Regions from separate parts of the Massilia sp. SYSU DXS3249 genome, predicted to be linked through region 2. Evidence: riboswitches for the same ligand, from Rfam matches in the RefSeq annotation. Region 2 holds a riboswitch; the other holds the start of a gene.
What was found. Region 2 has a riboswitch for cobalamin ahead of ACWCIA_RS09115 (TonB-dependent receptor family protein). Riboswitches for the same ligand answer to the same signal wherever they lie in the genome.
Positions count from the first base shown of each region.

Region 1 (4,141 bases), on a different contig from region 2:
CGTCGTCGGCTTCGGAGAGATGGGCATCGGAAACACCACCGCCGCTGCCGCGCTCATGCATAAGCTGACGGGCGCGCCGGTGGCCGCCTGCGTCGGCGCCGGCACCGGGCTGCCGCCCGAGGGCATCGCCCGCAAGCAAACCGTCATCGAGGCGGCAGTGGGCAGGCACGTCGGCGTGGACGAGCCGCTTGCCGTGCTGGCTACCTTCGGAGGCTTCGAGATCGCGATGATGGCCGGCGCCATGCTGCAGGCCGCGCACATGCGCAAGCTGTTGCTGGTCGACGGCTTCATCGTCACCAGCGCCTTGCTGGTCGCGGCACGCCTGCAACCCGCCATCCTCGACTACTGCGTCTTCGCCCACTGTTCCGACGAGCAGGGCCACCGCCTGATGCTGGACCACCTCGACGCACGCCCGCTGCTGCAACTCGGCCTGCGCCTGGGCGAGGGCACCGGCAGCGCGCTCGCCCTGCCCCTGCTGCGTGCGGCCGTCAATTTCCTCGGCCAGATGGCGACCTTCTCGTCGGCCCAGGTCGCCACCCGCGCTTCCTGAACATGCAGCAGCTGCGCCTGTTCTTCATCGCCCTGCAGTTTTTCACGCGGCTGCCGATTCCGCGCTGGGTCGGCTTCCAGCCCGAATGGCTGCACCACGCATCGCGCTATTTCCCGCTGGTCGGCTGCGTGGTCGGCGCGGGCGCGGCAGCCGTGTATGCGCTCGCCGCACTGGTCCTGCCCGCGCCGGTGGCGGCAGTGCTGTCGACCGCGGCCTCGATCTATCTCACCGGCGCCTTCCATGAAGACGGCTTCGCCGATACCTGCGACGGTTTCGGCGGCGGCCTGACGCGCGAGCGCGTGCTCGAGATCATGAAGGACTCGCGGGTGGGCGCCTATGGCGCGATCGGCATCGTCTGCATGCTGGGCGCGAAATGCACGGCGCTGGCCATGCTGCCGCCCGCCAGCGCCATCGCCGCCCTGTTGATCGCCCATCCCGTGTCGCGCCTGGCCGCCACCGCCCTCATCTGGCGCATGGACTACGCACGCGACGAAGGCAAGGCGAAGCCGATGGCCCAGCAGATGAGCGGCGCGGAATTTGCCATCGCCGCGCTCACCGCGCTCCTGCCCGGCGTGCTGCTGGCGGCGGCCGGCCAAGTCACGCTGCCGGCCTTGTGCGCGAGTGTGGCCGCCGCCTCCGCATCGGCCTTCTGGCTCGGCCGCACATTCCGGGCGCGGATCGGCGGCTACACGGGAGACTGCCTGGGCGCCGTCCAGCAAGTGGCCGAAGTCGCCGTCTATCTCGTCATCCTGGCCAGCCTTGGCCGGGGCGCACTCGCGTGAGCATGCGCCTGCTGCTGGTGCGCCATCCGCGCCCGGCCATCGATGCGGGGCTGTGCTACGGCAGTACCGACGTCGCGGCCGCGCCGGGCGAGATCCTGCGCGTGTGCGAGGCGCTGCGCACTGGCGGCCTGCCTCCTGCGCTGCCGACCTGGTCCAGTCCCCTGTCGCGTTGCGCCGACCTGGCGCGTGCGATCGCTCCGCCCGACTTGCAGTTCGATACGCGCCTGGCCGAAATGGACTTCGGCGACTGGGAGATGCGGTCCTGGGACGCCATTCCGCGCGGCGAAGTCGACACCTGGGCCGCCGACTTGCTGCACTACCGTCCGGGCGGCGGCGAGTGCGTGCTCCACGTGGCGCGCCGGGTGTCCGCTTTCCTCGGCGATCTGTATGCGACAGGCCACCCCGAGGCACTCGTCATCTGCCACGCCGGCACCATCCGCCTGCTGCGCGCCTTGTGGACCGGACAGCCCCTGGAAGCGGCCGCACTGGAGGCGGCGCGCACGCCGCACCGGATCGCCTACGGCGAAGTGCTCTTGCTGAAAAACTGACAACCCTCGCCTGACGAACGTATAATGGCCCCGTTTTGGTGCTCGCGCCTGTGTTCACAGGCGCAGTTAAACGGGAAACACGAAGCCTCGTAAAAGGCCAGCGTGTGCTGCCCCCGCAACGGTCAGCAAGTGCCGCGTTCACGCGGCGAATCGTCTCCCCAGACCACTGTGCATCCGCATGGGAAGGTCGGACGGTCGTACTTGCCAGCCCGGATACCGGCCAAAAGGTGGAAGCGCGACCGCATCGTTGCGTTTCTGTTCAATCTGGCCTACGGGGACGTGGGCTGGTTGTCCAACCCATAGAACCATCATGACTTTTCACGTTTCACGGCAAGCGGCCGTCTCGTCGCTCGCCCTTGCCATGGCCACGCCTTTTGCGTGCGCCGATTCCACGCCCATCGATACCGTCGTCGTCACCGCCACGCGCATGCCGCAACGCGCGGCGGACGTCATCCCGCAGACCACCGTCATCCATGCCGACGAGATCGCGCGCTCGGGCGCCGGATCGGTCGCCGACCTGCTGCAGCGCCAGGGCGGCATCGAGATCGCCCGTAACGGCAGCGCCGGCGCCAGCACCAGCGTCTTCCTGCGCGGCGCCAACAGCAACCAGGTCGTGGTCCTGCTCGACGGCGTGCGCATCGGCTCGTCGACCAGCGGCGCCGCCAGCTGGAATGCCATTCCGCTCGAGGCCATCGACCGCATCGAAGTCGTCTACGGCCCGCTCAGCACCCTGTACGGCGCCGACGCCATCGGCGGCGTCATCCAGATCTTCACCCGCAAGGGCGAGGCCGGACTGGCCGCCACCGTATCGGCCGGCATCGGCAGCAACGCCACGCGCCAGGCCAGCGCCAGCCTTGCCGGCAGCAGCAGCGGCGAGCACGCGGTCAGTTATGCGTTCGGCGCCGGCCACGAAGCCTCGGACGGCTTTTCGGCGACGAAACCGGGCGCCTTCGGCTACCACCCCGACGACGACGGCTACCGCCGCCGCAGCGCCCATGGCCGCGTGGCCGTGGCGCTCGCACCTGGCCACGAGGCCGGCGTGCAGTTCCTGCACAGCCGCCTGCGCGCCCAGTACGACAGCGGCGCAGGCAGCTACGACACCCATAACCGCCAGGACCTGAACTCGGCATCGGTGTTCATGACCAACACCTTCCTGCCCAACTGGCGCAGCAGCGTGCAGCTGGCGCGCTCCGAGGACAAGCTGGGCAGCTTCACGAGCGCCGCGGCGTCCGGCGCCAGCCAGATCGATACCCGGCAGGATGAGCTGAACTGGCAGAACACGATCACGCTCGGCACCGATACGCTGCAGCTGCTGCTCGGCCACCGCAAGGAAGAAGTGGCGTCCAGCGCCACCCGCGCCCTGGAACGCGAGCGCAGCACCCGTTCGTACGGCGCCGCCTATGCACTGCGGCGCGCACGCCACCTGGTCGATCTCAGCGCGCGCCAGGACCGCTCGGCCTACGGCAACAAGCACACGGGCGCGGCCGGCTACGGCTACGACTTCGGCGGCGGCCTGCGCGCCACCGCCAGCATCGGCACCAGTTTCCGCGCCCCGACCTTCAACGAGCTGTACTACCCAGGCTACGGCGTCGAATCGAACCGGCCCGAGCGCGGCCGCAATGCCGAAGCCGGCCTGCGCTACGACAGCCGCGGGGTCCAGCTCGACGCCACCTGGTTCCGCAACCGCCTGACCGACATGATCGTCTCGGCCAGCCCCTGCCCCGACAACCGCGACGGCCGCACCGGCAGCTGCGCCTACAACGTGGCCTCGGCCACGCTCGAAGGGGTGATGCTGTCGGGCGCGGCCCGCCTCGGCGCGCTGCGACTGCGCGGCAGCCTCGACTGGCAGGACCCGCACGACAACAGGACCAACAAGCGTCTGGCGCGGCGCAGCGACCGTCATGCCAGCTTCGGCGCCGACTACACTGCCGGCGCCTTCGAGGGCGGCGCGGAACTGGTGCTCTCGGACGAGCGTTTCGACGACGCGGCCAACCTGCGCCGGCTCGGCGGCTACGGCCTGCTCAACCTGCATGCAACCTGGCGCATCCATCCAGACCTGTCGCTGCTGGCGCGCGTGAACAACGCAGCGGACAAGGACTACGAGCTGGCCCGTCACTACGGCACGGGCGGGCGCACCTGGTTCGCCGGCCTGCGCTACCGCCTGCGCTGACACGGGCGCCCGTGAGCACGACCGCTCCCCTGCTGCTGCGCCGGCGCGCCACCCTGATCACAGGTTCGCTGCTGCTGCTTGCGCTCGCCTG
Region 1 covers NZ_JBSIPX010000034.1:939-5,079, forward strand. The annotation lists gene cobT (nicotinate-nucleotide--dimethylbenzimidazole phosphoribosyltransferase) at 1-550, shown strand, start outside; gene ACWCIA_RS22680 (adenosylcobinamide-GDP ribazoletransferase) at 553-1,332, shown strand; gene ACWCIA_RS22685 (histidine phosphatase family protein) at 1,335-1,880, shown strand; cobalamin riboswitch at 1,900-2,119, shown strand; gene ACWCIA_RS22690 (TonB-dependent receptor domain-containing protein) at 2,191-4,050, shown strand; gene ACWCIA_RS22695 (FecCD family ABC transporter permease) at 4,062-4,141, shown strand, end outside.
Region 1: it holds a riboswitch for cobalamin, as region 2 does, so the genes downstream of both, ACWCIA_RS22690 (TonB-dependent receptor domain-containing protein) here and ACWCIA_RS09115 (TonB-dependent receptor family protein) in region 2, are expected to answer to the same signal.

Region 2 (4,141 bases):
GGGTGGGCAGGTCTCCTGCCCACGCGTTCAACTCTCTCTTGAGTATAGAAGACAGTCGCGGCGCCCTCGATGACCGATCAGAGAGCTAGCCTTGACTGAACGCGTGGACGGGAGACCCGTCCACGCTACGAAATCACCCCGACCGGTCGAGCTTGCGCTTTTCCGCCGCGCTCAGCCGCTTGGCGGTCACATACACCACATACATCGGCTGCGCCCCTGGCGGCTGCGCCAGCTCGGTCTCGGCCACCGCGCTCACGGGCGCAGCGGGCAGCGGGCGGTCCGATTGCCCGCTCAGGCAGGCGGCCAGGACGAGTCCCCCGAAAGCCCCAAAAATCCATACCTCGACGTTGCGCGCGATGTCCATGATCTCCTCCGTGATGTGATCCCTGCGCGGCCGGGAGCGGCCGTGCTGTCATCGTGCCCGTCCGGGATGACTCGATATTGCAACGAATCAAGCCAAAACAATTCCGTAAGGAAACTTTGCAACAACGCGTCGGGACGCCGTTCCCGATAGCCGCGTAAAATACCGCCTCGTTCGCAGAATTTTGAAAGCACAGCATGTCGATACAATGGTTCCCGGGCCACATGAACTCCGCCAAGAAGCAGGCGGAGGAGCAGATGGAAAACACCGATCTGGTGATCGAGGTACTCGACGCGCGCCTGCCCGAGGCCAGCTGCAATCCGCTGGTCGACCGGATGCGCAAGTTCCGCCAGCGTCCGGTGCTCAAAATCCTGAACAAGATCGACCTGGCCGATCCCGAGGCGACCGCCGCCTGGAAGGCGTATTACGATGCCTTGCCCGGCGTGACGGCCTATCCGATGACGACCAAGCGGCCGGCCGACGTCGCGCGCATCCCGGCGCTGGCGCTCTCGCTGGCCCCGCACCGCGGCGTGCCGACCAAGCCGCTGCGCATCATGATCATGGGCATCCCGAACGTCGGCAAATCGACGCTGATGAACGCGCTCCTGAAAAAGCGCGTGGCCAAGGTCGGCGACGAGCCGGCGGTGACCAAGACCCAGCAAAAGCTGTATCTCGACAAGCACACGGTCCTGGTCGATACCCCGGGCCTGATGTGGCCGAAGATCGAGATGCCGAGCGATGGCCTGATGCTGGCCGCCAGCCACGCGATCGGCACCAACGCGCTGATCGAGGAAGAAGTGGCCTTCTTCCTGGGCGACCTGCTGCTCGAGCGCTACCCGCAGCTGCTCAGCGCGCGCTATGGCTTCAAGACCGAAGGACTGGACGGCATCGGCGTGGTCGAGAACGTCGCGGCGCGCCGTGGCTTCCGCGTGCGCGGCGGCGAATTCGATGTCGAGAAGGCGGCCCACGTGCTGCTGCACGACTACCGCAGCGGCGCCCTCGGCCGCATCAGCCTGGAAACGCCGGACAGCCGCGCCCAGCGCCTGGCCGCGCACAAGGCGGAGGTGGAAGAGAAGGCGCGCATCGCGGCCGAGAAGGCGGCGTTAAAAGCCGAGGAAGCAGCACGGGGCAAGCGCGGTACGTGAGGGGACCTCGACAAACCTACTGCGCGTCGGATTGTCGCCCTGCGATGCTCGCTGTACCAAAGTACAGCTGCGCTTCTCGAACGACACTCCTTCCGCTCGCTACGGTTTGTCGAGGCCCCGAAACGCTAGCTCTGTGCATACAGGCGTAGATTTCGTAGGGTGGGCACTTGTGCCCACGCAGTCTGACGACACGCACATCCGCGCCATCACCAACGCCCGTTGGTGAACATTTCCCTTGCCACGTATATAATCACCCCCGTTCTGGTGCCCGCGTGCGCAATCTGCGCGCGCAGTTAAACGGGAAACACGACGCCCCAGCGCCTCCGGCGCGCGGCCAACGTGTGCTGCCCCCGCAACGGTAAACAAGCGTCGCCCCACGGCGACTGGCCGCTTCGAACACCACTGTGCCCGGCATAGGAAGGTGAAGCGGTCCGACTTGCTAGCCCGGATACCGGCCAGGACAGGGGGGCACTGCTCGATCCACAGCGATCGGGCAGCGTCCGTTGAATCCGGCTTGCGGGGACGCAGGCCGGGTGCACATTCATTTCAAAAGAACCAAAACATGAGCTTTGCTGTTGTCCCGAACAGCGCGCCGGTACTCAAGCCGCTCGCGCTGGCCTGCGCTTTCTCCCTTTCCCTTTTCGCCGGCGCTGCCGGCGCCCAGGAACAGGCCATCTCCACCGTCCACGTGACCGGCTCGCGCTTCCCGGCCGATGCCGCACTGCCCACGGTGGGCGCCACCGTCATCACCGCCGACGAAATCCGTAACGCCGGCGTCACCGACGTCAACCAGGCGATCCGCAAGATCGGCGGCGTCTACGGCCGCCAGAGCCTGGACGGCTCGCCCGACTTCGGCCTCGACCTGCGCGGCTTCGGCACCAACAGCAGCCAGAACATGGTGGTGCTGGTCGACGGCGTGCGCATGAACGAGAACGAACTGGCCGGCGCCGTGCTGTCGACCATCCCCGTCGACACCGTCGAGCGCATCGAGATCGCCCGCGGCGGCAGCAGCGTGCTGTATGGCGAAGGCGCGACGGGCGGCGTCATCAACATCATCACCAGACGCGGCGCCCAGGCCGGCTACCACGGTTCCGTCAGCCTCGAAGGCGGCCGCTTCGACCAGCACGATGCACGCGCCTCGCTGCGCCATGGCGAAGGCGCGCTCTCCTTCGACCTGGCCGCCGCCCACCAGGGCACCGACAACTACCGCGACAACAACGAGTTCCGCCAGAAGACCGTCAGCGGCGGCGTCCAGTGGGCGCGCGGCGACAGCCGCCTCGGCCTGCGCGTCGAATCGGCACGCCAGGAATCGCGCTTCCCGGGTTCGCTGAGCCTGGCCCAGTTCGAGGCCAACCCGCGCCAGAGCCTGACCCCGAACGACTTCGGTTCGCTCGACAGCGACCGCGTGACCCTCTCCGGCGCCCACCGCATCGGCAGCGTCGAACTGGCGGCCGAACTGTCGCACCGCGAGCGCGAAACCCTGGGCCACTACGAATCCGAATTCGGCACCAGCGACGTCGCCAACCGCAGCCGCCAGACCCAGTTCTCGCCGCGCCTGCGCCACCTTGCGCGCCACAATGGCCTGCTCAACGAATTCGTCGCCGGCGTCGACCTGCTGGAGTGGGAGCGTGTCTCCACCTTCGGCGGCGCCTTCGGCGTCTCGGGCAACGATGCGAAGCAGGACGCGCGCGCCTTCTACCTGCGCGACGAAGTGCGCTGGAACGAGGCCTACAACGCGCGCCTGGCCGTCGGCGCCCGCCACGAGACGTTCGAGAAGGATTACGCCGACCCGTTCGCCAGCGTGCCGCAGGAAAGCAGCAGGCAGTCGCAGAACGCCTGGTCGGTCGAAGGCAGCATCGATCCGGTGCCGGGCGTGACCCTGCATGCCAAGGCGGGCGAGAGCTACCGTATCCCGAATGCCGACGAGAACAGCTACCGCTCCAGCGTCCAGGTGCTCGACGTGCAGACCTCGCGCGACCTCGAATTCGGCGTGACCGTGGGCAGCGAAGCGCGCCGCATCTCGGCACGCGTGTTCCGCCACCGCCTGCGCGACGAGATCTTCTTCGATCCGACGCTCGCCTTCGGCTTCGGCATCAACACCAACCTGGATCCGACCCGCCGCCAGGGCATCGAAGTCGACGGCCACCTGGACCTGCCTGCCAACCTTCGCCTGAGCGGCCACGTGCAGCACGTGAAGGCCGAGTTCACCGACGGCCCGAACCCCGGCCGCGAGATGGTGCTGGTGCCGAAGAACGTGGTCACCGCGCGCCTGGCCTGGATGCCCCGGAATGGCCACAGCGCCGACATCGGCGCCCAGTACGTCTCGAACCAGCGCTACGGCAGCGACTTCGACAACAGCTGCGCCGCGCGCATCCCGTCCTACACGACGATCGACGCGCGCTACGCGCTGAAGGTCGGCGCCTGGGAGTTCGCCGCGACCGGCCTGAACCTGGGCGACCGCCGCTACTTCAGCCAGGCCTTCGGCTGCCGCAGCGGCATCTACCCGAGCGACGCGCGCCAGCTGAAGCTGTCCGCCCGCTACGAGTTCTGATGCCATGAGGGTGCTGCCAGCCGCGTCCCGTCCCCGCCAGCATGCCGTGCTGGCGCTGCTGGGCGTCTGCGCGCTGCTGGCGCT
Region 2 covers NZ_JBSIPX010000006.1:37,522-41,662, forward strand. The annotation lists gene ACWCIA_RS09105 (hypothetical protein) at 134-364, opposite strand; gene ylqF (ribosome biogenesis GTPase YlqF) at 559-1,506, shown strand; cobalamin riboswitch at 1,752-1,980, shown strand; gene ACWCIA_RS09115 (TonB-dependent receptor family protein) at 2,069-4,057, shown strand; gene ACWCIA_RS09120 (FecCD family ABC transporter permease) at 4,062-4,141, shown strand, end outside.